3 linked regions of the Sporichthya polymorpha DSM 43042 genome follow. The protein of the gene in region 3 interacts with the protein of the main gene of each other region in a pairwise test. Links are inferred from orthologs where the notes say so. Each region holds a gene or a part of one and is shown on either strand. Other genes may lie near its edges.

Region 1 (9,267 bases), 800 kb from region 3 along the record:
GTGACCGAGGGCCCGGAGGCGGGGCTGCTCGTCGCCGACGTCGAGGCGGACGCGTTCTGTCACCACATGGTCCGCGCGCTCGTGGGGGCCAGCTTCGCCGTGGGGGAGGGGCGCCGCCCCGTCGAGTGGCCGGCCGCGGTGCTCTCGTCGCGGGAGAAGGACTCCGCGGTCCAGGTCGTCCCGCCGCACGGGCTGACGTTGGAGGAGGTCCGCTATCCCCCCGACGCCGACCTCACCGCCCGCGTCGCAGAAACCCGTCGCCCGCGGGGCTGACGGTCCGCCAGACTGCGCGCTGTGGGCCACGTCGACGTCAGCCGCCTCCAGCACCGCCTGCCCGACGGCCGGCTGCTGCTCGACGAGGTCTCCTTCCGCGTCGGGGACGGCGCGAAGGTGGCACTGGTCGGGGCGAACGGCTCCGGCAAGACGACGCTGATGAACCTGATCGCCGGTGACCTCGACCCCCAGGCCGGGACGGTCACCCGCAGCGGCGGGCTCGGCGTGATGCGCCAGTTCATCGGCCACCGCGACAGCTCCGAGAACGGCACGGAGAACAGCTCCCAGGCCACGGTCCGGGACCTGCTGGTGTCGGTGTCCTCACCCCGGGTGCGGACGGCTGCCGGCGAGCTCGACGCCGCCGAGCTGCTGATGATGGAGCGCGACGACGAGCGGACCCAGCTCCGCTACGCCCAGGCCCTCGCGGACTGGGCCGACGCGGGCGGTTACGAGGCTGAGGTGCTCTGGGACGTCTGCACCCAGGCCGCGCTCGGGACGCCCTACGAGCGCGCGCAGTGGCGGGACCTGGTGTCCCTGTCCGGTGGGGAGCAGAAGCGCCTCGCCCTGGAGGCCCTGCTGCGCGGGCCGGACGAGGTCCTCCTGCTCGACGAGCCGGACAACTACCTCGACGTCCCCGGGAAACGCTGGCTGGAGGAACAGCTGGCCGCGACGGGAAAGACCGTCCTGTTCGTCAGCCACGACCGCGAGCTGCTGGCGCGGACGGCGAACCGGATCGTCACGGTCGAGGGTGGCTCCGCGTGGGTGCATGGCGGCGGATTCGACAGCTACCACCAGGCCCGGCTGGACCGGCATTCCCGGCTCGACGAGCTCCGTCGCCGCTGGGACGAGCAGCGCGAGCGGCTGCGGCAGCAGATGCTCTTCTACAAGAACAAGGCGGCCTACAACTCCGACATGGCCAGCCGGTACCAGGCCGCGATCAAGCGACTGGAGCGCTTCGACGCGGCCGGCCCGCCGGAGGAGCGCCCCCGCGAGCAGAACGTCACGATGCGCCTGCGCGGCGGCCGGACCGGCGTCCGCGCGGTGACGTGCGAGCGCCTCGAGCTGACCGGGCTGATGAAGCCGTTCGACGTCGAGTTCTGCTACGGCGAGCGGATCGCGGTGCTCGGGTCCAACGGGTCCGGCAAGTCGCACTTCCTGCGGCTGCTCGGCGCGTTGCCCGACGGGGACGGCGGCGTCGCGCACACCGGGGTCGCCCGGCTGGGGGCGCGGGTCGTGCCCGGCCACTTCTCACAGACGTCCGACCATCCGGAGTTCGCGGCCCGCACGCTGGTCGAGATCCTCGCCGGGCACGCCCTGCCCCGCGGCGAGGCGATGGGGGCGCTGCGCCGTTACGAGCTGCATCAGGCCGGCGACCAGCTGTTCCGGACGCTCTCCGGCGGCCAGAAGGCCCGTTTCCAGATCCTGCTGCTGGAGCTCGCCGGGGCCACCCTCCTGCTGCTCGACGAACCCACGGACAACCTGGACGTGGACTCCGCGGAGGCCCTGGAGGAGGGGCTCGCGAGCTACTCGGGCACCGTGGTGTCGGTCACGCACGACCGCTGGTTCGCCCGCTCGTTCGACCGTTTTCTGGTCTTCGGGTCGGACGGCGTCGTCTACGAGTCGGCGGAGCCGGTCTGGGACGAGACCCGGGTGGTTCGTCCCCGCTGAGCGCGGACCGATCCCCGGTTTTGCCCGGGGGGCAGGCGCCGGGTAGGCTGGCCCGTCGTTGCGGAGCGCCTGTAGTTCTCTGTGGCGCCGCACCACCGGTGGGTCCGGTAGGACCCGATTCCGAACCCCGCGAACCGAAGGCTTTTCACGTGCGCACGTACAGCCCTAAGCCCGGCGAGATCCAGCGCCAGTGGCACGTCATCGACGCCACGGACGTCGTGCTCGGCCGGCTGGCCAGCCAGACCGCCCAGCTGCTGCGCGGGAAGCACAAGCCGACCTTCGCGCCGCACGTCGACACCGGTGACTTCGTCGTGATCATCAACGCGGCGAAGGTCTCGCTGTCCGGCGACAAGCTCAACCAGAAGAAGGCGTGGCGCCACTCCGGGTACCCGGGCGGTATCCGCGGTGTCGCCTACTCCGAGCTCCTGGAGACCAGCCCCCGCAAGGCCGTTGAGAAGGCCGTCAAGGGGATGCTCCCGCACAACTCGCTGGGCCGCGCCCAGCTCCGCAAGCTGAAGGTCTACGCCGGGCCGGAGCACCCGCACCAGGCGCAGCAGCCCGTTCCGTTCGAGATCACGCAGGTGAGCCAGTGAGCACCGAAGCCGCCGAGACCCCTGAGGTCGCCGACCTCGAGGAGAACGCGCCCGAGTCCTACACGACCGAGTCCGCGCCCACGATCACCCCGGTCTCGAACATCGAGCCCGGCGCGGCGACCGGTCGTCGCAAGGAGGCGGTCGCCCGCGTCCGCATCGTGCCCGGCACCGGCAAGTGGAAGATCAACGGCCGCGAGCTCGAGAACTACTTCCCGAACAAGGTCCACCAGCAGATCGTCAAGGAGCCGCTGGTCAGCCTCGGGCTGGAGAACAGCTACGACGTCTTCGTCCGGCTGCACGGCGGCGGCGTCTCCGGCCAGGCCGGCGCGCTGCGCCTCGGCATCGCCCGGTCGCTCAACGAGGCCGACGCCGAGCACAACCGCCCGACGCTGAAGAAGGCCGGCTTCCTCACCCGTGACCCTCGCGCCACCGAGCGCAAGAAGTACGGTCTGAAGAAGGCCCGCAAGGCTCCGCAGTACTCGAAGCGGTAATTCAGCGCTTTCGTTCCGACCCGCGTCCCGTTGGGGCGCGGGTCGTGTGCGTTTTCGGCCCCCTGCGCCATCGTGTAGGCGATCATGGCCGGGTTCGGCACCAGGCACGCGCGCGATCAAGGGGTTCGACATGGGTCGGTTGTTCGGCACGGACGGCGTCCGCGGGGTCGCGAACGTCGACCTGACGGCGGAGCTGGCCCTCGACCTGTCCGCCGCGGCGGCCCGGGTGCTCTCGGCGCAGCGGACGGCGGGTGGGCGGCCCCTGGCGGTCGTCGGCCGTGACCCCCGCGCGTCGGGGGAGTTCTTGGAGGCCGCGGTCGTCGCCGGCCTCGCGAGCGCCGGGGCGGACGTCGTCCGGGTCGGCGTGCTGCCGACGCCCGGCGTCGCGCACCTGACCGCGGCGCTGGCGGCGGACCTCGGCGTCATGCTGTCCGCCTCGCACAACCCGGCGCCGGACAACGGCATCAAGTTCTTCGCGCGCGGTGGCCACAAGCTCCCCGACGCGACCGAGGACGAGATCGCCGCGCTGCTCGACGCCGACTGGACGCGGCCGACGGGCGGGGACGTCGGCCGGGTGCGTGACGAGGCGGACGCGCTGCGCCGCTACCTCGACTTCCTGCTGACCACCGCGCCGAACCGGCTCGACGGCATGACGGTCGTTCTCGACTGCGCGAACGGCGCGGCCTCCGAGGTCGCCCCGGCGCTGCTGCGCGCCGCCGGCGCCGAGGTCGTGACGCTGCACAGCGAGCCGGACGGCCTGAACATCAACGAGGCGTGCGGGTCGACCCACCCGGAGGACCTGCAGGCGGCGGTCGTCGCCCACGGCGCCGCGGCCGGGCTCGCCTTCGACGGCGACGCCGACCGGTGCCTGGCGGTCGATGCCGCGGGCAACCTCGTCGACGGCGACCAGATCCTCGCGATCCTGAGCCTGGCGATGAAGGAGGCGGGGCGCCTCGCCGACGACACCGTCGTCGTCACCGTCATGAGCAACCTCGGGTTCCGGCTGGCGATGTCCGACGCCGGGATCAAGGTCGTCGACACCGCCGTGGGGGACCGGTACGTCCTGGAGGCCATGCGCGCGGCCAACTTCACCCTCGGCGGCGAGCAGTCCGGCCACGTCGTGATGCTCGAGCACGCGACCACCGGCGACGGCGTCCTCACCGGGCTGCACCTGCTCGCCCGGGTCGCGGCCACCGGCCGGAGTCTCGCGGAGCTCGCCGCGGTGATGACCCGGCTCCCGCAGGTGCTCGTCAACGTGAAGGGCGTGAACCGGGGCGGGATCGCGGGCAGCACGGGGCTCGCCGAGGCCGTCGCGGCCGCGGAGGCCGAGCTCGGCACCAGCGGGCGCGTCCTGCTGCGCCCGAGCGGGACCGAGCCCGTCGTCCGCGTCATGGTCGAGGCCGCCTCCGCCGAGCAGGCGCAGAGCGTCGCGGACCGCCTCGCGGACGCGGTCCGGCTGCACCTGCCGCTGTCCTGACCTCAATCACTCCGACCGGTCCCCCGCCGGTCCCCCGGGCGGGCGGGACGAGTCGGGCATCCCGGACCCGAGGGGCCGCCGCGGACGGGTCGGGGACCCCGGCTGGAGTCGTTCGGCCCGTCCGGCGCGGCGTCTGCCTCTACGCTGATCATCATGTGCGGGATCGTGGGGTATGTCGGCGGCGAGACCGTCGGTCGGGATGCGCTCGACGTGGTGCTCGCCGGGCTCAAACGCCTGGAGTACCGGGGCTACGACTCGGCCGGCGTGGCCCTGGTCGCCAACGGTGAGCTGAGCGTCGCGCGCAAAGCGGGCAAGCTCGGCAATCTGGTCGGGTTGCTCGCGGAGGAGCCGCTGCCCGCGTCGCAGACCGCGATGGGTCACACCCGCTGGGCGACCCACGGCGGCCCGACGGACCGCAACGCCCACCCGCACCGCGACTGCACCGGCAGGGTCGCGGTGATCCACAACGGGATCATCGAGAACTTCGCCCAGCTCCGGGACGAGCTGGAGTCCGCCGGCTGCGAGCTCAGCTCGGACACCGACACCGAGACCGTCGCGCACCTGCTCTCGCAGGAGTTCGAGGGCGCGGGCCGCGACCTCGCCGAGGCGATGCGCCGCGTGTGCCAGCGTCTGGAGGGCGCGTTCACGCTCGTCGCCGTCCACGCGGACCTGCCGGACGTCGTCGTCGGCGCCCGCCGCAACTCCCCGCTCGTCGTCGGCCTGGGGGAAGGCGAGAACTTCCTCGCCTCCGACGTCGCCGCGTTCATCGCCTACACGCGTGAGGCGCTCGAGCTGGGCCAGGACCAGGTCGTCGAGCTGCGCCGCGAGGGCGTCTCCGTCACCAACTTCGACGGGACGCCGGCCGCCGTCCGTCAGTTCCACGTCGACTGGGACGCCGCCGCCGCCGAGAAGGGCGGCTACGACTACTTCATGCTCAAGGAGATCGCCGAGCAGCCGAAGGCGATCGCCGACACCCTGCTCGGCCGCGTCGGTCTCGACGGGCAGCTCGTCCTCGACGAGATGCGCCTGTCGGACGAGGAGCTCCGCGAGGTCGACAAGGTCGTCATCGTCTCCTGCGGGACGTCCTTCCACGCCGGCCTGATCGCCAAGTACGCGATCGAGCACTGGACGCGCATCCCCTGCGAGGTCGAGCTCGCGAGCGAGTTCCGCTACCGCGACCCGATCCTGTCCCGCTCGACGCTGGTCATCGCGATCTCGCAGTCCGGCGAGACCGCGGACACCCTGATGGCCGTGCGGCACGCCCGCGAGCAGCGCTCGCGCGTCCTCGCGATCTGCAACACCAACGGCTCGACGATCCCGCGCGAGTCCGACGCGGTCGTCTACACCCACGCCGGTCCGGAGATCGCCGTCGCCTCGACGAAGGCGTTCCTCGCGCAGATCGTCGCCTGCTACGTCGTCGGGCTCTACCTCGCGCAGGTCCGCGGTACGAAGTTCGGCGACGAGATCGCCACCGTCATGGACCAGATCAACGAGATGCCCGCCGCGGTCGAGAAGGTCCTCGAGACCATCGAGCCGGTGCGCGCCCTCGCCCGCACGCTCAAGGACAAGAAGTCCGTGCTGTTCCTCGGCCGCCACGTGGGGTACCCGGTGGCGCTCGAGGGAGCGCTCAAGCTCAAGGAGCTCGCGTACATGCACGCCGAGGGCTTCGCGGCCGGCGAGCTCAAGCACGGCCCGATCGCGCTGATCGAGGAGGGCGTGCCGGTGGTCGTCACCGTCCCGTCCCCGTCGGCGCGGCACCGCCTCCACGACAAGATCGTGTCCTCGATCCAGGAGGTCCGCGCGCGCGGCGCCCACACGATCGTCATCGCGGAGGAGGGCGACGAGGCCGTCGTCCCGTACGCGAACACCCTGATCCGGATCCCGCAGGTCCCGACGCTGCTGCAGCCGCTGGTCTCCACGGTCCCGCTGCAGGTCTTCGCCTGCGAGATGGCGACGGTCAAGGGCTACGACGTCGACCAGCCCCGCAACCTCGCGAAGTCGGTCACCGTCGAGTAGCCCGCGCCATCCCGCAGGAGCACGCCACTAGGGTTCGCGTTGTGATCGTGGGAGTCGGCATCGATGTCTGCGACATCGGCCGGTTCGCGACCGCGATGGCGCGGACGCCGGGGCTCGGGCCCCGGCTGTTCACCCCGGCCGAGCTGACGCGGGGGACCGCGTCCCTCGCGGCCCGGTTCGCCGCCAAGGAGGCGATCGCGAAGGCCCTCGGCGCCCCGAGCGGGCTCCTGTGGCACGACGCGGAGATCCTGTCCGACCGCAGCGGCCGGCCGACGCTGACGGTCCGCGGGACGGTCGCCGAGCGGGCACGGCTGCTCGGGGTCTCCGCCTGGCACATCTCGCTGTCCCACGACGCCGGGGTCGCCTCGGCGATGGTGGTCGCCGAGGGGTGGGGGACCCCGCCGATCGGCGCCGCCGCCTCCAGCGGGCTCGGGCCGCCGTTCGCGCCGCCCGCGGCCACCCCCGAGCACCAACCCCCGTCCCAGGAGTAGTCATGCGGACCGCGCACTCCGTCGCCGACGTCCGGGCCGCCGAGGCGGCCCTGATCGCCGAGCTGCGCAGGACCGGGCAGGGCGGGGACGTCCTGATGAACCGGGCCGCGACCGGCCTTGCCACCGCGTGCGCGGGCCTGCTGGGGCGGGTCTACGCCTCCCGCGTCGTCCTGCTGGTCGGCAGCGGCGACAACGGCGGGGACGCCCTCTACGCCGGCGCCCAGCTCGCCCGCCGGGGCGCGCGCGTCGACGCGCTGCTGCTTCACCCGGACCGCGCCCATGCCCGCGGGCTCGCGGCGTTCCGTGGCGCGGGCGGGCGGGTGGCTCCCGACGCGGCCGTGCTCGACCACGCCGACCTCGTCCTCGACGGGATCGTCGGCATCGGCGGGTCCGGCGGTCTGCGGCCGGGCGCGGCCGAGCTGGTTTCCCGGGCCGAGCTCGGCGGCGGGCTGATCGTGGCCGTCGACCTGCCCAGCGGCGTCGACGCGGACACCGGCGAGGTCCCCGGCGTCGCGGTGCACGCCGACGTCACCGTCACGTTCGGGACCTGGAAGCCCGGGCTGCTGATCGAACCGGGCGCGAGCCACGCCGGGGCGACGACGCTCGTCGACATCGGCCTCGGCGACCACCTGCCGGACCCGGCCGCCTGCGCGCTGCAGGACGCCGACGTCCTCGTGCCGTTCGGCTGGCTGCTCCCCACCGCCGACAAGTACCGCCGCGGTGTCGTCGGCGTCGTGGCGGGCTCGAAGACCTATCCGGGCGCCGCGGTGCTCGCGGTCGGCGGCGCCCTGCGGGCCGGCGCGGGCATGGTGCGGTTCGCCGGGCCGGGTCGCGTGGCCGACGCCGTCCGGGCGGCCTGGCCGGAGGCGGTCGTGACCGAGGGCCTGGCGAGCGACGCCGGCCGCGTCCAGGCGTGGGTCGTGGGACCCGGACTGGGCACCGGCGCGAAGGCGCGCCGCCGCCTCGACGCCGTCCTGGGCAGCGACGTCCCCGTGCTCGTCGACGCCGACGGCCTGACGCTGCTCGCCGAAGCCGGCGGCCTGGAGCGATCGGCTCCGACGCTGCTGACGCCGCACGCGGGCGAGCTCGGGCGCCTGCTGACGGCCGAGGGCGTCGCGGTCGAGGGGCCGGCGGTCGAGGCCGCCCGGCTGGCGCACGCCCGGCGCGCGGCCGAGCAGTACGGGGCGACGGTCCTGCTCAAGGGCTCGACGACCGTCGTCGTCCCGCCGGACGGTCCGGTCCGGGTCAACCCGACCGGCACCCCGCGGCTGGCGACCGCCGGGAGCGGTGACGTGCTGGCCGGCCTGGCCGGCACCTTGCTCGCGGCCGGACGGGATCCGGCCGACGCGGCGGCGACGGCCGCCTACCTGCACGGACTGGCGGCCCGCCTCGCGGCGGAGCCGGACGAGGCGGAGGCCGAGATCTCGGCCCCAGGCCCGGTCACGGCGACGGACATCGCGGCGGCCCTGCCGGCCGCCTGGCGGCACGTGGCCGGGGCCTGAACGACCCCGGCGGTGCCCGGAAGCGTTCTAGTACGGGAGCTTGCGCCCGGACGGGCTGCGGAGATCGAGCGAGCTCGGGTCGCGGCGCGACTGCTGGGCGCTGGTCCCCTTGCCCTTCTTGGCCAGGGTCTTGCGCTCGATGCGGATCTGGTTCTGCGCCATGGCCGAACCCCCTCCCCAAGGGGGCGGACGGTTACCGTCCGCTCTGTGCACCATGAGACGACATGACCTGGGTCACGGTTGCTCGGCGTTCGGATGATTTGGACATCCTTCAAACGGACGAGGGCCTCCCGTGACAGAAACGTGATGTGTTCTCGCGTTTCTGTCCGGGGATGCGGCCCGGTGTCCCGTTCGTCCCCGGCGCGTTTGTCCGGTGCGTACGCCCGGTGCGCGGCACCCGGCGTGTCGCGGTGCAAGGATGGGGAGCGATGAGCGATTCCAGCCCGCCCCTGGGGAACGCGCAGGCGCGCGTCGACCTGGCCGCCGTGCGCTCGAACGTCGTCGCGCTCCGTGGTCACGCGGGCGCGGCCGAGGTCATGGTCGTGGTCAAGGCTGACGGCTACGGCCACGGCATGGTCCCCGTCGCCCGGGCGGCGATCGCCGGCGGCGCGACCTGGCTCGGGGCGGCGGTGCTGGAGGAGGCCGTCGGTCTGCGGGCGGCCGGGATCGGCCCCGACGACGCCCGGGTGCTGTGCTGGCTGATCGCGCCGGGCGCTGACCTGGCGCCCGCGGTTGCCGCCGACGTCGACCTGTCCG
Region 2 (7,987 bases), 800 kb from region 3 along the record:
CTCCTCAGCGGCGTTGGCGGCTTCCTCGGCCGCCAGGGCGCGCAGTCGGTTGAGGGCGCGGTGCTGAGCGACCCGGACGGCGCCGGGCGTCATCCCGAGCGCACGGCCGGTCTCCTCGGCGGAGAGTCCCACCGCGACGCGCAGCACGAGCAGTTCCTGGAGGTTCTCGGGCAGGCGCGAGAGCAGGTCGCGGGCGTGGGCGGCGTCGGCGGCCGCCAGCGCCGCCTCCTCGGGCCCGAGCGCGGTGTCGGTGCGCTCGGGAACGTCGGCCGTGGGGGTGGCGGCACGCATCGCGGCCCGCTGGACGTCGGCGACCTTGCGTGCGGCGATGCCGAAGACGAAGGCCTCGAACGGGCGGCCCTCGTCCCGGTAGCGCGGCAGTGCGGTCAGCACGGCGATGCAAGCCTCCTGTGCCGCGTCGTCCGCGGCGTACTCGGCGCCGGGCAGGCGACCGAGTCGTCCCCTGCAGTACCGGAGCACCATCGGGCGGATCGTCGCGAGCAGCGCGTCCATGGCGCCGCGGTCTCCCGCAATGGCGGCCGCTGCCAGGTCGCGCAGATCGATCCGATCCGTCCGACTTCCCATCGGATCCGGATCGGACGGCGTTACGCCGGCGACCGCCATGTGACCATTTTGCTACCTCACGAGCCCTCGGCGCAGCGCGATGGCCACAGCGTGGGCCCGATCCGCGGCCCCGAGCTTGCGGAAAAGCCTTCTGGCGTGCGTCTTCACGGTGTCCTCGGACAAATAAAGTCCGCGGCCGATCTCCGCGTTGGACTGCCCCTCGCACATCCCGGCGAGGACCTCCAGCTCACGTTCCGTCAACGCCGGTGGCGGACTGTGATCACCGTCGCTGTCCGTCCCGCTGCCGTTGCTGTGCGGCTCGGTCAATGCCTGGCCGACCGCGACCCGCACCTCGGCCCGCGTGGCGTCCTTCCGCAGATAGCCGCGGGCCCCCGCGGCCACCGCCGCGACGACCGTGGCGTCCGGGTCCTCGGGCCGCGTCAGCAGCAGCACGCGCGCGGAGGGATCGGCCGCGCGGATCCGGCGCACCGCACCCGCTCCCCCGCGCTGTGTCAGCGCCGCGTCCACGAGGACGAGGTCCGGCGGCTGCGCCCGGACGTGCTCGATCGCCTCGTCCTCGGTGGCCGCCATGACCACCTTCTCCACACCCTGAACCCCGTTCACCGCGCGCCGCAGCTGCTCGCGGATCAGCGGGGAACCGTCACACACCAGGACCGTCGACATGGCACCTCCTCGGCGGAACGTATCGCCCGCTTCCCCCGGGACACGGGCTATTGCGCCATTCCGGTTAAGGGGTGTTTCGCGCTCCGCCATCGAGGATCGGGACAACTCCGGGTGAATCCGGACAAACTCGCGTCTGGAATCGGGAGAGTCCGGACTTAACGCAGGCGACCCGGCCCCCGTGCGGGGACCGGGTCGTGGCTGGTGCGTGGGTGGTGCCTGACGGTGCGTCGATCAGTGGCCGTGACCGTGGCCGTGGCCACCGGCGTCGGGGGCCTCCTCGGCCGGCTTCTCCGCGACGAGGGTCTCGGTCGTCAGCAGCATGCTGGCGATCGAGGCGGCGTTCTGGACCGCGGAGCGGGTGACCTTGACCGGGTCGATGACGCCCTGCGCGACCAGGTCGCCGTACTCGCCGGTGGCGGCGTTGAAGCCCTTGCCGGACTCCCGGACCTTGGCGACGACGACGTAGCCCTCGAAGCCGGCGTTCTCGGCGATCCAGCGCAGCGGCTCGTCGACCGCGCGGCGGACCACCTGGACGCCGGTGGCCTCGTCACCGGTCAGGCCGAGGTTGTCGTCGAGCACCGTGGATGCGGTCACCAGGGCCGCGCCACCGCCGGAGATGATGCCCTCCTCGATCGCGGCGCGCGTCGCGGAGACGGCGTCCTCGATGCGGTGCTTGCGCTCCTTGAGCTCGACCTCGGTGGCCGCGCCGACCTTGACGACGCAGACGCCGCCGGCGAGCTTCGCGAGGCGCTCCTGGAGCTTCTCGCGGTCCCAGTCGGAGTCGGTGTTCTCGATCTCCGCACGGATCTGCGAGACCCGGGCGGCGATGTCGTCCTGGTTGCCCTGACCCTCGACGATCGTGGTGTCCTCCTTGGTCACCACGACGCGGCGGGCCTGGCCGAGCACCTCGAGGCCGACCTGGTCCAGCTTGAGCCCGAGCTCGGGGCTGACGACCTCGGCGCCGGTGAGCACCGCGATGTCCTCGAGCATCGCCTTGCGGCGGTCACCGAAACCGGGGGCCTTGACGGCGACCGAGGTGAACGTGCCGCGGATCTTGTTGACGACGAGCGTCGACAGGGCCTCGCCCTCGACGTCCTCGGCCACGATCACCAGCGGCTTACCGGCCTGCGCGACCTTCTCGAGGATCGGGAGCAGGTCCGCGATCGAGGAGATCTTGCCGGAGTTCAGCAGGATGTAAGCGTCCTCGAGGACGGTCTCCATGCGCTCCGCGTCGGTGACGAAGTACGGCGACAGGTAGCCCTTGTCGAACTGCATGCCCTCGGTGAACTCGAGGTCCACGCCCATCGTGTTCGACTCCTCGACGGTGATGACACCGTCCTTGCCGACCTTGTCGAACGCGTCGGCGATCAGGTCACCGACGCTGCGGTCCTGCGCGGAGATCGTGGCCACGTTGGCCATGTCGTCGCGGGTGTCGACGCTGCGCGAGTTCTCGAGCAGACGCTCCGAGAGCGCCTTCGTCGCCGCGTCGATGCCCTTCTTCAGGCTCATCGGGTTCACGCCGGCCGCGACCGTGCGCAGGCCCTCGTGCACCATCGCCTGCGCGAGCACGGTCGCCGTGGTCGTGCCGTCGCCGGCCACGTCGTTGGTCTTGGTGGCGACCTCCTTGGCGAGCTGCGCGCCGAGGTTCTCCCACGGGTCGTCGAGCTCGACCTCACGCGCGACGGTGACGCCGTCGTTGGTGATCGTCGGAGCGCCGAACTTCTTGTCGATGACGACGTTGCGGCCCTTCGGGCCGAGCGTCACCTTGACGGCGTTGGCGAGGGCGTCAACGCCCCGTTCGAGGCTGCGGCGTGCGGCCTCGTCGTACTGCAGGATCTTCGGCATCGCCGGGACTGTCCCCTCTGACTACGTCTGGCTCTGGTGATCGAACGGACCGACCGTCCGACACGACCGCCCCGGGGCCCGGTGTGACGGGCCGACCGGGGCGGACGGGTGTTCGGCGGACTGCTTGCTGCGACTACTTGCTGATCTTCGCGAGCAGGTCGCGCGCGGAGAGGATCAGGTACTCCTCGCCGCCGTACTTGACCTCGGTGCCGCCGTACTTGCTGTAGAGCACGACGTCGCCGACCGCGACATCGAGCGGAAGGCGCTGGCCCTCCTCGAAACGACCCGGGCCGACCGCGATGACCTCGCCCTCCTGGGGCTTCTCCTTGGCGGTGTCCGGGATGACGAGACCCGAAGCGGTCGTGGTCTCAGCCTCGAGCGGCTTGACGACGACGCGGTCCTCGAGCGGAGTGATCTTGGTGGTCATTCCTGCTGACCTTCCCCTTCTTACGAACGTGGGGTCACCTGAATGCGAATGGGTGTCCAGTGGACGCGTTCCGGACTGCCGTCGCGGGGGTCAGGCCGGGGTGCGAGTGTGTTGGCAGACTCCAGGGGAGAGTGCCAACGCAGACCCTATGCAAGCGTTAGCACTCAGTCAACTTGAGTGCCAACAGTCGGGGGGCTTCGCCCCCCGACGGCCCCCCGAAAAGCATCGCGGCTGCTCGCCCAGGCGCGAAAGGCTGGCGGGGGGCTTCGCCCCCCGCACCCCCTCGCGGACGACGGAGGTTCTGTGGACCTAGCGGTGTTCCGGGCGCTGCAGGGCTCGGACGGGGCGACGGTGCTCGCGGAGCTGGCGGGGGCGGGGCCGCTCGACGACGCCGCGGCGCTGCGGCTCGGGACCCGGCTGCGGCGGGAGCATCCGGCCGAGTTCGTCGCGGCGGCGCTGACCCAGGCGCGGCTGCGCGAGCGGGCCGTCGCGAAGTTCGGGCCGGCCGCGGCGCGGATGTGGTTCACCCCCGCCGGGCTGGAGCAGGCCACCCACCCGGTCGTCGCCGCACACCGTGCGGCCCGCGTCGCCGCCGCGCTCGGCCCCGGGGCGCCGGTGTTCGACCTCTGCTGCGGGATCGGGACCGACTCGCTCGCTCTGCGCGCCGCCGGGCTGACCGTCACCGCCGTCGACGCCGACACCCTCACCGCCGCGGTGGCGGCGGCCAACCTCACCCTCGGCTCCCCCGGCACTGGAGATGACATCTCCACTGCCGGGGTCGTGGTGGGAGACGTCCGGGAGGTCGACCTCGGGGGCGCGGCGGTGTTCGTGGATCCGGCCCGGCGCGCGGCGCGGGGCCGCGTGTTCGATCCGGACGCGTACTCGCCACCGTGGTCGTTCGTGCGGGAGCTGCTGCGGCGGCCGGCGACGGTGGCGAAGGTGGCCCCCGGCATCCCCCACAACCTGCCCGAGCCGGGCGTCGCGATCGAGTGGGTGTCCCTGCGCGGCGAGGTGAAGGAGGCCGCGCTGTACTCCCCGGGCCTCGCGGCCGGCCTGGCCGACGGCGCGCGGCGGCGCGCGACGCTCCTGCCGGGAGGGCAGACGCTGAGCGCGGCCGGGCCCGACAGCGAGGAGGAGCCACCGCCGGTCGGCGACCCCGGTCGGTTCCTGTACGAACCCGACGGGGCGGTGATCCGCGCCCACCTGGTCGGCGCCGTCGTCGAGGCGGTCGACGGCCGGCTGCTGGACCCGACGATCGCCTACGTCACCGCGGACACCCACGTGCCCACGCCGTTCGCGACCGCGTACGAGGTCACCGACGTCCTGCCGTTCTCGGTGTCCCGGCTGCGCGCGGTGCTGCGCGAGCGCGGGGTGGGTGTCGTGGTCGTGAAGAAGCGCGGGGTGGACGTCCTGCCCGAGCAGTTGCGCCGCGACCTGCTGCGGGGCGCGCGCGGCTCCGCCGAGGCGACCGTGGTGGTCACCCGGCACGGCAGGGGCCGGATCGCCCTGCTGGTGCGCCCGGTCAGTCCGCCGCTATCGGATCCAGCACCCGGCGCATGATCAGCGCCGCGACGCCGTCGGCGTAGTAGCGCGGCCGTTCGGCGATGCGCTCGAAGGCGCGCTTGGAGTACAACCGGATCGCGGCCGGGTTGTCGGCGCGCACCTCGAGCAGGACCTCGGAGCAGCCGCGGTTCTGAGCCTCCGCCAGCAGAGCGTCGAGCAGGAGGGCTCCGAGTCCGCTGCCCTGCTGGTCCCGGCGGACTGCCACGGTCTGGACGTCACCGGTGCCGTCGATCGCGGCCAACCCGACGTAGCCGACGATCTCCTCGCCCTCCACCGCCGCCCGGTACCAACGGGTCTCGGGGATGCCGGCGAGCTCACCCCAGAACGTCTCCGCCGACCAGGCGTCGACCCCGAACAGGTCGGCCTCGATCGCGGTGAGCGTCTCCACGTCCCACCAGCGGATCGGCCCCAGGTCCGCCACGGGGACCTCAGCCCCCGACGCGCTTGCGGGCCCCGGGTTCGACGGCGTCCGGCTTGCGCAGGTACAGCGGCTCCAGCGGGAGCGTCTCGCGACCGGCGGCGAGGTGCTCGGCGACGATCGCGGCCAGGTCGGCCGGGTCGGGGTACAGCGGCGGGCGCGCGCCGGGGAACGCCTCCGGGTAGAGCACGCCGCCCTCGCCCACCACCGGGCCGGAGTAGGGCACCTCACCCGGCTTGTCGACCGCCGGGCCGGAGACCCGCTGCCCGTCGGCGTAGCCGGCCCAGTAGACCTCCTTGCGCCGGGCGTCCGTGGCGACGACGAACTCGCCGTCGACGATGCGGGCGGCCGCACGGGCGAGGACGTCGAGCGAGCAGATCCCGTACGCCGGGACGCCGAGCGCGTGCGAGAGGGCGCGGGCCGTCATCAGACCGACGCGTAGCCCCGTGTACGGCCCGGGGCCGACGCCCGCAGCGACCCCGTCGAGCTGACGGGGCTTCACACCAGCCCGGGTCAGGACGGCCTCGACGTGGACGGCGAGCAGCTCGTTGTGCCGCCGGGCGTCGACGACGGATTCCGCCGCGAGGGTCTCCCCGTCCCGCCAGAGCGCGACCGAGACCGCGGGGGTCGAGGTGTCCAGAGCCAGCAGCAGCACGCGCGCAAGCGTAGGTCAGGCTCCGGAGGGCACGCACAGCGCCGCCGCGAGGTCGGTCCCGGCCCACCGGTCGCCCACCGCGGTGACGGTCACCGTGCGGATTGCGGCGCTCGGGTCGTCAGGGTCCGCCCCGGGCGGCGGCTCGGCCTGCCGCGTGAGCACGATCTCCAGCCGGTCGGCGGAGAGGTCCTCGACCAGCCCCGCACCCCACTCGACGACCGTGACCGAGTCCGCCAGCGAGTACTCCAGGTCGAGGTCCGCGACTTCGAGGGCGTCGGCCATCCGGTACGTGTCGACGTGGACGAGCGCGGGGCCGGCCCCGTCGGCCGGGTGCACCCGGGAGATGACGAACGTCGGCGACGCCACCCGACCCCGGACACCGAGCGCGGCACCGAGGCCCTGCGTCAGCGTCGTCTTGCCCGCGCCGAGGTCGCCGGTGAGAACGAGGAGATCCCCCGCGCGCAGCACGGACGCCAGCCGCGCGCCGAGCGCCTGCATGTCGGCGGCGGTCGGGATCTCCAGCACCAAGGGGGAGGTCATGACGACGATCCTGACGCAGGCTTGCGCCGCTTGCCCGTCGGGGCGGCGGTCAGGCGCACGCGCTCCAGCAACCGGCGCAGCGCGGCGTTGACCTCCTCGGGATCCTCGAGCTGGACGAGGTGACCGGAGTGCGGCAGCACCAGCAGCTCCGCCTCCGGGAGGATCCGTGCCATGGCCCGGCTGTGGTCCGCGGGCGTGAGCATGTCCCGCTCGGCCGCGACGATCAGCGTGGGGCACGTCTGCAGCACCGGGAGCGCGGCCTCCTTGTCGTGCCGGTCGAACTCGGCGAAGAACTCGGCGAAGACGTCCAGCGGCGTGGACGACAGCAGCCGACCGGCGAACCGCACCAGCGACGTGGGGACGTCGGCGCGCCCGAACGACAGCCGGCGCGTGATCATCAGCCCGATCCCGCGGTCGGCCTTCATCCCGCGGCGCACGGCGAGCGGGTGGGTGGCGACGCGGTTGACGACGGTCGGCGCGACCGGCCACATCCGCTGCACGAGCGCGGCGGGCAGGCCGAGGGTCATCTCCGCGAGCCGGCCCGGCGAGGTGGTGAGCAGCGCGACGCCGACGATCCGGTCACCGAAGAGCTTCGGGTGAGCGTCGGCGTAGCCCATGACGACCATCCCGCCGAGCGAGTGCCCGACGAGGACCACAGGACCCTGCGGGGCCACAGCCTGCAGGACCGCGTGGAGGTCGTCGGCAAGTTGCTCGATCGTGGCGTGCTCGGGAGCCCCGCGCCCGGACCGGCCGTGCGCGCGCTGGTCGTAGAAGACCAGCCGGCCCAGGTCGCGCAGGTCGCGACGTTGGAAGTGCCAGCAGTCCATCGGCAGGCAGAAGCCAGGGAGGAAGACGATCGTCGGGGCGCCGACGGGAGCGCCGTCCGGCTCCTCGACCTCGACGACGAGTTCGACCCCGTCGTTCGCGGTCACGAGAATCGGGTCGGTGTGCAGCGCGCCGAACGGCTCCTTGCGCAACGGGTCCGGGCGGGCGGCGGCGCGCGCCCGGGCGTAGCGCCGGGCCCCGGCCGTGGCGAGAGCGCCGCCGGCCATCAGACCCGCACTGACCGCCCAGCGCAAGGCACCTGACCCCGCGTCAGCTGCTGCTTCGGTGACTCCGAACGGTTCGGCCGAACTCATGCGCCGGTGTACACCCGCGGAATTCGCGCCCCGATGCCGGTGACGACCTCGTAGGTGATGGTGCCGATCGTGTCGGCCCATTCCTGCACCGTGGGTTCACCGCCGTCGCCGGGGCCGAACACGAGCACCTCGTCGCCGGCGGTCACGTCGAG
Region 3 (10,420 bases):
CAGAGTCCGGCGTCGATCCCCTGGACATCCGGGTGGCCGAGCTGCACGACTGCTTCTCCACCAACGAAGTCCTCAGCTACGAGTCGTTGGGCCTGGTCGAGGAGGGCGGGGCGGAGAAGTTCGTTCTCGCCGGCGACAACACCTACGGCGGTCGCGTCGTCACCAACCCGTCCGGGGGGCTGCTGTCCAAGGGCCACCCCCTGGGCGCGACCGGGCTCGCCCAGTGCGCGGAACTGGTGTGGCAACTGCGCGGCGAAGCCGGGGCGCGCCAGGTCGAAGGGAACCTCCCGCTCGCCCTTCAGCACAACCTCGGTCTGGGCGGCGCCTGCGTCGTCACGCTCTACGAACGGGCCGGCCGATGAGCTTCGCCCACGCGGTCGGACTGACGACCCCACCGGTCGAAATGACGGTCGAACGCGGCCGGCTGCGGTTGTTCGCGCAGTCGACCGGTGAGACGGACCCGGTGTACACCGACGTCGACGCGGCGCGACGGGCCGGGTTCCCCGACCTTCTCGTCCCGCCGACCTATCTGTTCGGGGTCGAACTGGAAGGACCCGCACCGACGGGGTGGCTCGATGAGCTCGGCGTCGACCTGCGGGCGCTCCTGCACGGCGGGCAGGAGTTCACCTACCTCTCCCCGGTGTTCGCCGGCGACGTCGTCCAGGCGCGGAGCACCCTCGTCGACACGTACGAGAAGAAGGGCGGCGCCCTGAAGTTCCTCGTCCGGGAGACCGAGGTCACCCGTGCCGGCGAGGTGGTCGCCTGCCTGCGCACGACGCTGGTCGTGCGTGAGCTCGAGACGGCGGGAGAATCACGATGACCGTCCTCGAGCTGGCCCCCGGCACCACGCTGCCGCCGTTGCAGGGCCCCGACCTGACGAGAACAGTGCTCGCGCTGTTCGCCGGCGGCTCCGGCGATCTCAACCCGATCCATCTCGACCTCGACGTCGCCCGGTCCGCCGGCCTCGACGACGTCTTCGCGCAAGGAATGCTCTCGATGGCCGTGCTCGGCCGTCTGCTCACCGGCTGGACCGATCAGCGCAACCTGCGGGCGTTCCGCGTGCGCTTCGCGTCCATCACGCCGGTCAACGCGCAGCCGCTCTGCACCGGAACCGTGGTCGCCGTCGACGAAAGAGACGGCGAACGGCAGGCCACGGTCGAACTCACCGTGACCCTGGCCGACGGGACCGTCACCCTCACCGGTGACGCCGTCGTCGCCCTCCCCTGAACGCAACCCGATCAAGGAGCAACTCGTGGGAAAGCTCGACAGCAAGGTGGCAATCGTCTCCGGCTCCGGTCGCGGGATCGGCCGGGAGATCGCGCTGAAGCTGGCGTCGGACGGGGCGTCGGTCGTGGTCAACGACCTCGATGCGGAGCCGGCGAAGGAAACCGCCGCTGCGATCGAGGCCCTCGGCGGGCAAGCCGTGACCTGCGTGGGCAGTGTGACCGAGGCGGGCTTCGCGGACCGGTTCGTCCAGACCGCGGAAGAGGCTTTCGGCGGGCTCGACATCATCGTCAACAACGCCGGCTACACCTGGGACTCCGTGATCCAGAAGATGACGGACGAGCAGTGGGACGCGATCCTGGACCTCCACCTCAAGGCGCCGTTCCAGATCCTGCGAGCCGCGCAGCCCGTGATCTCCCGAGCCGTGAAGGCAGCACAGCAGGCCGGTGAGCCCGTGCCGTGCCGCAAGGTCGTCAACATCTCCTCGGTCGCGGGTCTGGGCGGCAACGTCGGCCAGAGCAACTACGCGGCCGCCAAGGCGGGCATCGTCGGCCTGACGAAGACGCTGGCCAAGGAGTGGGGCCGCTACAACGTGACGGTGAACTGCGTCGCGTACGGGTTCATCCTGACCCGGCTGACCGAGGTGGCCGCCGGCGGCGCGACGCTCGAGGTCGACGGTCGCGAGCTCAAGGTCGGAGTCAACCCGGAGTTCCTGGAGCAGGCCAAGACGCTCATTCCGCTCGGGCGGCCGGGAACGCCGGCCGAGGCGGCCGGCGCCGCCTACCTGTTCTGCCAACCGGAGTCCGACTACGTCAGCGGCGAGGTCCTCCTCTGCGGCGGGGGATACCGGATCTGACGTGGAGATCCGGCACCTGACGGTGCCGGGTCGGGACGGCACGGGAGTGCCCGTCCGGGTGTACGTGCCGGCGGATCGCTCCCGTCCGTCCCCCGGACTCGGGTACTGCCAGGGGGCCCTCCATGCCTTCAGCAACGGCACGGGATGATTGTGCTCCGAAAGCCGACAGCACCGCGTCGAGGTCCGCCCCGCGCACAACCGTGATGCAACCGCCGGCGTCGCGGGGCAGCCTGAGGGTGTCGAGCAGGGTCTTTTCCTGGTCGGACTGGCTGTTCAACGATTCCCCCAATGAAGGTGTCACATCTGTGATCATGGCCGTTCCGTCATCGACGAGCGATCACCTCGAGGACCTGCCGGCAGACGAAAATCCGGCCGTAGGTGCCGCCGGTGAGCTCGCGGATGACGCCGAGTTCTTCGAGCTTGCGTAGGGCATTGTTGGCCGGCGGGTAGGTGACGTTGTGGCGGTGGGCGGCCTCGCTCGGGGTGATGTACGGGTAGCCGATCAGGTCTTCGGCGATGTCGAGGATCACTCCGCGTGCCTTGTTGACTCGGATCAGGTCCAGGATCTGCTGACGGATCGTCAGTAGATCATCGGTGCGGTTGATCATGTCGCGAGCTTGGGCGACGACGGCGTGACAGAAGAACTGGATCCACTCGTCGTACTGCCCGGTGAGGGAGACGTTGAGGAGGTGATCCTTGTACTGCTCCTTGCGGTCTTCGAACCACGGAGAGATGTTCAGTAGCGGGAAGCTGAGCGCCTGCTCCTGCACCAGCTGCAGCACCACGATGAGGCGGCCGATGCGGCCGTTGCCGTCACTGAACGGGTGCAAGGTCTCGAACTGGTAGTGCCCCAGGGCGCACTTCACCACCAGTGCGAGATCGTCCTCGGCGTTGATCCAGGACTCCCACGCGCTCACTCCGTCGATCAGGACCGCCCCAGGGGGAGGGGGCACAAAGCGGGCGTGCTGGACACCGCGACCTTCGTCGCCGATCGCGACATGACGTTGTCTAAGTTGCCCGGCGTCGTAGTGATCGCCACGGGTTCCCTTGACCAGGATCCCCTGCAACTCGTTGATGACGGTCACACAGATCGGCTTCTTGGCGATCAGCTCCAGCCCGCGTTCGGCGGCGCGGACGAAGTTCATGACTTCGCGGACCTCGGGGCTGCGGCGGGAATCCTCGACGAAGTCGGCCTCCAGCACCTCGGCGATGGGCGCGTAGGTGCCTTCCAACGCCGAGGTGCTCTGGGCTTCGCGGCGCAGCGCCGGCCGGACCAACAGGCTCGGGTTGGGCAAGCGGCGTACGCCGGCTTCCAACTCGCCGATCGCCTGATGCGCGGCCGCGACTGCCTTGTGCGTCCGACTGGACAAGGTGACGTCCGCGGGCAACGGCGCCGGGACGAACGCGAACGTGTTCATCTGCTGGTCCGACAGCGCGTCGTGCAGCGTGACCGGCTGCAGCGCCCCGATCGGGGACTTTCGAAGCTGCTTGACCTGCACGGCTCCCCCAGTTCGCGGGCACTGGGTCGGATCCTTCCAGTCCAAGCCCACAATTTATAGGACAACGGCACTTCCTATAAATTCACGATCGAGATTTATAGGATGCGGATTCCCTGAAGTCCACGGCGCCAGCAGACCCGACAGGCCATGGCGGTCACCCGCGGTGACCGATGCGTTGGCCATGAATTGGCTGGCATGAGTCGGACTCAACTCATCGAGTAAGCACGTTTCCGCAGGTCAGAAGAGCCGGCGGCCGGACTTGAACCGGCAACCTTTCGATTACAAGTCGAGTGCGCTACCAATTGCGCCACGCCGGCGAAGGGCCCAGCGTACCGGGGGCCGGAGTCAGCCGGCGGAGGAGATGTAGTCGACGAGAGCCTGGCGTTCGGTTTCGAGTTCGTCCATCCGATGCTTGACGATGTCGCCGATGCTGACGAGCCCGGCGAGGCGGCCGTCGACCAGGACCGGGATGTGCCGGACGCGGCGTTCGGTCATCACGCGGGTGAGGTCGTCGAGGCTCTCCTCGGGGTGACAGGTGTGGACCTCGGCGGTCGCGATCGCCGAGACCGGGGCGGCGAGGATGTCGGCCCCGCCCTCGTGGAGCGCTCGGGCGATGTCGCGCTCGGAGACGATGCCGACGACGGTCACACCGTCGGCGGAGAGGACGCACGCACCGATTCGGCGCTCGACCATCACGGACAGAAAGTCCCGCACCGGGGTGTCGGGCTGCACCGTGAAGACTTCGGTGCCCTTGTTACGCAACACGTCGGAGATCCGCATGACGTCCTCCTTGCTCCCGCGGACGAGCCGGTAAACGCAGAGTAGGCCGATCGGGTTCGCGAAGAAATGCCCGCTGAGCTCGGGAAATAGTTCACGAGCTCGACCGGGGTCAGTGCCTGAGCACCTCTCAGGAGGAGCGGCGGCGCGAGATCTCGTAGAGCGCGATCCCGGCCGCCACGCCCGCGTTCAGCGATTCCGTCGCACCCGGCATCGGAATCCGGACCCGCACGTCGGCCGCCTCGGACACCAGCCGCGAGACGCCCTTGCCCTCCGCGCCGATCACGAGCACCAGCGGATCGCCCGCGAGTTCGAGGTCCCCGATCGTGACGTCGCCGTCACCGTCGAGCGCCGCGACCATCAAGCCCGCCTTCTGGTACGCGACCAGCGCGCGGGTCAGGTTCGTGCAGCGCGCCACGGGGAGCCGGGCCGCGGCACCGGCGGCGGTCTTCCACGCCCCCGCGGTCATGCCCGCGGCGCGACGTTCCGGGATGAGCACGCCGTGCGCACCGAACGCCTCCGCCGACCGCAGCACCGCGCCGAGGTTCCGCGGGTCGGTGACGCCGTCGAGCGCCACGATCAGCGGCGCCGCCCGCCCCGCGCGCGCCAGCAGGTCGTCCGCGTGCGCGTACTCGTACGGCGGCACCTGCAGCACCAGCCCCTGGTGCAACGCCCGGGCCGTCATCTTGTCGAGCTCGGCGCGCGGCGCCTCCAGCAGCGGGATGCCGTTCTGCGCGCAGTACTTCAACGCCTCCCGCACCCGGTCGTCGGAGTCGATGCGCTCGGCCACGAACAGCGCCGACGCCGGGATTCCGGCCTCCAACGCCTCCAGCACCGAGTTGCGTCCGATGACGAGCTCGCCGGAGTCTTTCGGTGCCTTGCCCGACGGCTTGCCCGTGCGCGAGGGACCGGTCGCCGGTCGTCGCCCCGCGGCCTCCCGCTTCGCCGCCGCGGCAGCGCGGCGCGCGGCCGGGTGCCCGGTGCGCTCGGTCGCCTTCGGCGTCGGCCCCTTCGGCGCGAGCGCCCGGCGGGCCTGGCCGCCCGACCCGACCGTCGCGCCCTTCTTCGACGCGCCCTTGCGGACCGCGCCCTGTCGCTTGCTGTTGCCCGCCATCAGGCCTCCGGGTTGCCGACGGTCCAGCGCGGGCCGTGGGGGGTGTCCTCGATGACCACGCCGGCGGCGCGGAGGCGATCACGGATCGCGTCCGCCGCGGCGTAGTCCTTGCGTTCGCGGGCCGCGGCCCGCTGCTCAAGCGCCAACGCGACGAGGCCGTCGACGACCGCGTGCAGGTCACTGCCGGAGGAGTCCGCCCACGCAACCGGGTCGAGCCCGAGCACCCCGAGCATCGCCCGCGCCTCGGCCAGCCGGGCCGTCACGGTGTCCTTGTCCCCGGCCGCGATGGCGGTGTTGCCCTCCCGCACCGCGGTGTGCACGGCCGCGAGCGCCAGCGGAGTCCCGAGGTCGTCGTTCATCGCGTCCGCGAACGCGGCAGGAACCTGACCCGGCGTCACGTCGCCGACCAGGTCAGTCGCGTTGCGGACGAACGTCTCGATGCGGCCGTAGGCGGTGGCCGCCTCGGCGAGCGACTCCTCCGAGTACTCGACCATCGAGCGGTAGTGCGGCGCGGCCAGGAAGTACCGCAGCTCGACGGGCCGCACCCGCTTCACGATCTCCGAGACCAGCAGGGAGTTGCCGAGCGACTTGCTCATCTTCTCGCCCGACATCGTCACCCAGCCGTTGTGCAGCCAGTACCGGGCGAACTCCTCCCCGGCGGCCTTCGACTGAGCGATCTCGTTCTCGTGGTGCGGGAACACCAGGTCCAGACCACCGCCGTGAATGTCGAAGCGGTCCCCGAGGTACTTCCCGGCCATGGCCGAGCACTCCAGGTGCCAACCCGGCCGGCCCGGCCCCCACGGGGTCTCCCAGAACGGCTCCCCCGGCTTCGCCGACTTCCACAACGCGAAGTCGCGCGGGTCCCGCTTGTGCGTCTCGGCGTCGGTGTCGCCGGCGGCCTGCATCGCGTCCGGCTTCTGCCCCGACAGCGCGCCGTAGTCGGCGAAGGACCCGACGGAGAAGTAGACGTCACCCCCAGCGGCGTAGGCGGCGCCCCGCTCGATCAGCCGGCGCATCAGCACGATCATCTCCGGCACGTGCCCCGTCGCCCGCGGCTCCACCGTCGGGCGCAGGCAGCCGAGGACGTCGTACGCCCAGGCGAACGCGTTCTCGTTCGTCTGCGCCACCTGCCACCACGGCACGCCCTGCTCGTCGGCCTTGCGGAGGATCTTGTCGTCGATGTCGGTGACGTTCCGGACGAACGTGACCGTGCAGCCGGTGTGCTCCAGCCACCGCCGCAGGATGTCGAAGTTGACGCCGGACCGGATGTGCCCGATGTGCGGCGGGGCCTGGACGGTCGCCCCACACAGATAGATCGACGCCCGGCCGGGCTCGGCGGGCACAAAATCCCTGGTCGAACGGGTCGCGGTGTCGTACAAACGCAGCGTCACACGTCCCAGCCTAACGGCGGGCGCCAATCGCAGATTTTCTCTGCAGAATTCTTGTGCAGAATTGTTCTGCGATCTACCGTGAGGTCATGACCGACGTGCCGCACCCGACCCAGAAGCGTCTCGACGCCGAGTCCGTCCGTGCGCTCGCCCACCCGCTGCGCAACCGGCTCGTCGGGGCGCTGCGCTCGCACGGACCGGCGACGGCGACCGGCCTCGCGGCCCGCCTCGGCACGAACAGCGGAACGACGAGCTACCACCTGCGCAAGCTCGCCGAGATCGGCATGGTCTCCGAGGTCCCCGACTCCGGGGACGGCCGCGACCGCTGGTGGCGGGCCGTCCACGAGTTTCACGTCCTGGTCGAGCTCGGAGTTCCGCGACGACCCCGACGCCCGCGCCGCCGCCGACTGGCTCGTCGGCTACCACCTGCGCACGAACACCGACAAGACCCAGGCCTGGCTCGACGTCCACAACGACTGGCCGCGGCCATGGCTGGAACTCTCCGACCTCTCGGACTACCGCTTGTACCTGACGGTGGATCAGACCAAGGAGATGCTGGCCGAGCTCCACGCGGTCGTCCTGCGCTACCGCGCACTCGGGGAGACCGCCCGCGCCGCGGGCGAGCCGGTCATCGACGTCAACGACCCGCCGGCCGACGGTGCCGGACTCGCCCCGGTGGCCGCGATGCTGCACGTGCACCCGGACGTGTCGGGCTGACTCGTGTCCCTCGACGACGCACGGCGCGTCCGCCGGCGCTTCCTCGTGCTGAGCGCGACGCGCTGGTTCCCCGTCGGGCTGCTGATCCCGGTCCTCACGGTGCTGCTGCAGGAGCGCGGCCTGTCGGTCGCGACGATCGGCCTGCTGTCCGGGCTGTCCAGCGCGATGGTTGTCCTGTTCGAGCTGCCGACCGGCGGGCTCGCGGACACGATCGGGCGCCGGCCTGTCCTGCTGATCGCCGGCCTGATCAGCCTGGTCTCGATGGCGTTGATCTCGTTCTCCGAGGCGACGTGGTTGTTCGTCGCCGCCTGGGCGATCGAGGGTGTCTACCGCGCGTTGGACTCCGGCCCGCTCGAGTCTTGGTTCGTCGACGCCGCCCAGGCCGCCGACCCCGACGCCGACATCGAGTCCGGGCTCGCCGCCGAGAGCGTCGTCATCTCCGCCGCGCTCGGCGGCGGTGCCCTGCTCGGCGGCGTACTGGCGCTCGTCCCCACACCGGCGGCGTGGCCGGCGCTGGCCCTGCCGATCGTCGTGGCGATCGCGCTGCGGATCGTGGACCTCGCCTTCCTGTGGCACCTGCTCGACGAGAGCCGGCCTCGCACGGCCGGACGCGGATGGGCCCCCGTCCGCGACTCCGCGCGCACGATCCGCGAGGCGGTCGGGCTGCTGCGCGTCAGCGGAGCCCTGTGCGCACTCGCCGCGGTCGAACTGCTCTGGGGGGCGGGCATGGCCGGGGTCGAGGTCCTCTCGGGCCTGCGCATGGTCGATCTCGTCGGCGACACCGAACAAGGCGTCCTCGCCTACGCCGTCACCGCCGCGGTGGCGTGGGCCGTCAGCGGCGCCGGCGCCGCGGCCGCGCCGTGGGTCGCCCGGCGGACCGGCTCGTGGGTCCGCGCGGCGATCGTCGCGCGCGTCGCCCAGGGCGTGGGAGTCGCGCTCGCCGTCGTCATCGCCGGGCCGATCGGGCTGGTGCTCGGGTACCTCGGCTTCTATCTGGTCCACGGCACCGCGAACGTCGCCCACTACGGCCTCGTGCACCGACACACGACGGCCACGCACCGCGCGACGATGGTCAGCGTCAACAGCCTGACCTCCCGGATGGGTGGCATGATCGCCGCCCCGGCCCTCGGCGCGCTCGCCGGCGGCCAAGGCCTGGTCGCCGGGTTCGCGGTCTCCGCCGTCCTGCTCGTGCTCCCCGCTCCCCTCTACCTGCTCGCCTCACGCGGTCGCCCGACCGAAGCGGTCGGACCACTCACGCAGGTAGACACGCAGCTCGTGGGGCTCGACCACACGAAACTCGGCCCCGAGTGAGCCGAGCGCCATGGCCGGCCACTCGAACTGATCCGCCGTCATCTCGACCCGGCACCGCGCGTCGTCGACGGGGGTGACCAGCGCCCACCGGCCGATCCTGGCCTGCACCCGGTCGGCCGGCGCCTCGACCTCGGCGACCACGCGTTGCGGTTCCCGCAGCCCGACGATCGAGGACTTCACGTACTCGGCCGCGTCCCCGCCCGGCGGGGTGCGGGGTACGAACCGGGCGCCGGTGCTGCGCGGACCGCGCAGACGGTCGAGCCGGAAGCTGCGCCAGTCCGCACGGTCGACGTCCCACGCCGCGAGGTACCAACGCCGGCCGAGCTTGACGACCCGGTGCGGCTCCACGTGCCGGGCGGTCTCCTCTCCTTCACGCGCGGTGTAGTCGAAGCGCAGACGCTCGCCGTCGCGGCACGCCTGCGCAACGACGACGAGCGCTTCGGTGTCGACGCTCGGCCCACCGCTGCTCGGGCCCCAGGTCGCGGGCACGGTCATCGCACGCAACGTCTCGACGCGACGACGCAGCCGCGGTGGCAGGACCTGGACGACCTTGCCGAGCGCCCGGACCGAGACCTCCTCCAGCCCCGGCACCGCGCCGTCGGTCGCGGCCTGCATTCCGACGGCGAGCGCGACCGCTTCCTCGTCGTCGACGACCAGCGGCGGCAGCGCGGACCCGGCCCGCAGCTGGTACCCACCGTCCACACCGGGCGTTGCGTCGACGTCGTAGCCGAGCTCGCGGAGCCGGTCGACGTCGCGCCGCAGCGTCCGCTCCGAGACGCCGAGCCGCTCGGCCAGCTCGCTCCCCCGCCAGTGCCGGTGCGCCTGCAGGAGGGAGAGCAACCGCAGCGTCCGGGAACTCGTGTTCGCCATGCCGGAAGTCTGCCCCGGCATTGCGGACAGAAACTGACCGCAATCTCCCTAACGTGGTTCTCACGAGCCCGGCAGCACCGACACCGACCAGGAGAACGAGATGACCACGATCGAGGAGTACAAGGCCATGACCACCCCCGCGCCGGCCACCGACGACCCCACCGCGATCGAGCGCGCCGACCTGCTCGACCTCCTGACCACGCACCGCTTCTTCCTGCGCACCACCGTCGACGGCCTGGACGACGCCGCCGCGACCAAGCGGGCCACCGTCAGCGAGCTCACCCTGGGCGGGCTGATCAAGCACGTCAGCTTCGCCGAGAACGGGTGGGCCGAGTTCATCCGCCGCGGCCCAGCGGCGATGGAGATGACCGAGGAGTCCTACGCCGCGCACAGCGACTCCTTCCGCCTGCTGCCCGGCGAGACGCTCGAGGGTGTGCTCGCCGCCTACGCCGAGATCGCGGCGCGCACCGACGCGATCCTCGCCGAGGTGGACCTCAACTCCTCGCACCCGCTGCCCGAGGCTCCGTGGTTCGCCCCGGGTGCCCGCTGGACCGCGCGCCGCGTGATCACGCACATCGTGGCCGAGACCGCGCAGCACGCCGGCCACGCCGACATCATCCGCGAGGCACTCGACGGGAAGAAGACGATGGGCTGAGGACGCGTT

Evidence for each region.
Region 1: the proteins of rlmB (region 3) and SPOPO_RS0114580 interact in binary tests that used the Escherichia coli proteins (3 or more experiments, as listed by UniProt). The link is inferred for Sporichthya polymorpha DSM 43042 from one-to-one orthologs.
Region 2: the proteins of rlmB (region 3) and tsaE interact in binary tests that used the Escherichia coli proteins (3 or more experiments, as listed by UniProt). The link is inferred for Sporichthya polymorpha DSM 43042 from one-to-one orthologs.

Annotation. Positions count from the first base shown.
Region 1 is NZ_KB913029.1:2,968,159-2,977,425, forward strand. Bases 6,396-9,261 are described here. They hold SPOPO_RS0114580 (bifunctional ADP-dependent NAD(P)H-hydrate dehydratase/NAD(P)H-hydrate epimerase), read left to right. Parts: upstream 6,396-7,011; coding sequence 7,012-8,511; downstream 8,512-9,261. Other genes in these bases: glmS (glutamine--fructose-6-phosphate transaminase (isomerizing)), read left to right, coding at 6,396-6,518; SPOPO_RS35900 (hypothetical protein), read right to left, coding at 8,539-8,673; alr (alanine racemase), read left to right, coding at 8,940-9,261. Also shown: SPOPO_RS0114545 (tRNA pseudouridine synthase A), read left to right, coding at 1-273; SPOPO_RS0114550 (ABC-F family ATP-binding cassette domain-containing protein), read left to right, coding at 295-1,941; rplM (50S ribosomal protein L13), read left to right, coding at 2,091-2,534; rpsI (30S ribosomal protein S9), read left to right, coding at 2,531-3,025; glmM (phosphoglucosamine mutase), read left to right, coding at 3,156-4,502; more of glmS, read left to right, coding at 4,656-6,395; more of alr, read left to right, coding at 9,262-9,267. UniProt on the Escherichia coli protein: Bifunctional enzyme that catalyzes the epimerization of the S- and R-forms of NAD(P)HX and the dehydration of the S-form of NAD(P)HX at the expense of ADP, which is converted to AMP.
Region 2 is NZ_KB913029.1:2,978,097-2,986,083, reverse strand. What follows is about bases 4,935-7,933. They hold tsaE (tRNA (adenosine(37)-N6)-threonylcarbamoyltransferase complex ATPase subunit type 1 TsaE), read right to left. Parts: upstream 6,697-7,933; coding sequence 6,172-6,696; downstream 4,935-6,171. Other genes in these bases: alr (alanine racemase), read right to left, coding at 7,832-7,933; SPOPO_RS29670 (alpha/beta fold hydrolase), read right to left, coding at 6,693-7,835; tsaB (tRNA (adenosine(37)-N6)-threonylcarbamoyltransferase complex dimerization subunit type 1 TsaB), read right to left, coding at 5,512-6,156; rimI (ribosomal protein S18-alanine N-acetyltransferase), read right to left, coding at 5,043-5,504; SPOPO_RS0114615 (THUMP-like domain-containing protein), read left to right, coding at 4,935-5,080. In the rest of the region: RNA polymerase sigma factor ShbA, read right to left, coding at 1-585; SPOPO_RS0114630 (response regulator transcription factor), read right to left, coding at 637-1,248; groL (chaperonin GroEL), read right to left, coding at 1,480-3,093; co-chaperone GroES, read right to left, coding at 3,227-3,520; more of SPOPO_RS0114615, read left to right, coding at 3,824-4,934; more of alr, read right to left, coding at 7,934-7,987. UniProt on the Escherichia coli protein: Required for the formation of a threonylcarbamoyl group on adenosine at position 37 (t(6)A37) in tRNAs that read codons beginning with adenine.
Region 3 is NZ_KB913029.1:2,171,677-2,182,096, reverse strand. Bases 3,479-6,478 are described here. They hold rlmB (23S rRNA (guanosine(2251)-2'-O)-methyltransferase RlmB), read right to left. Parts: upstream 5,471-6,478; coding sequence 4,487-5,470; downstream 3,479-4,486. Other genes in these bases: cysS (cysteine--tRNA ligase), read right to left, coding at 5,470-6,478; SPOPO_RS0110815 (CBS domain-containing protein), read right to left, coding at 3,925-4,359; SPOPO_RS0110825 (Fic family protein), read right to left, coding at 3,479-3,579. Also shown: SPOPO_RS0110845 (lipid-transfer protein), read left to right, coding at 1-362; SPOPO_RS0110840 (MaoC family dehydratase N-terminal domain-containing protein), read left to right, coding at 359-820; SPOPO_RS0110835 (MaoC/PaaZ C-terminal domain-containing protein), read left to right, coding at 817-1,227; SPOPO_RS0110830 (SDR family NAD(P)-dependent oxidoreductase), read left to right, coding at 1,253-2,080; more of SPOPO_RS0110825, read right to left, coding at 2,404-3,478; more of cysS, read right to left, coding at 6,479-6,861; SPOPO_RS34810 (hypothetical protein), read left to right, coding at 7,381-7,575; SPOPO_RS28975 (MFS transporter), read left to right, coding at 7,579-8,886; SPOPO_RS0110790 (helix-turn-helix transcriptional regulator), read right to left, coding at 8,794-9,756; SPOPO_RS0110785 (DinB family protein), read left to right, coding at 9,857-10,411; SPOPO_RS28970 (sirohydrochlorin chelatase), read right to left, coding at 10,371-10,420. UniProt on the Escherichia coli protein: Specifically methylates the ribose of guanosine 2251 in 23S rRNA.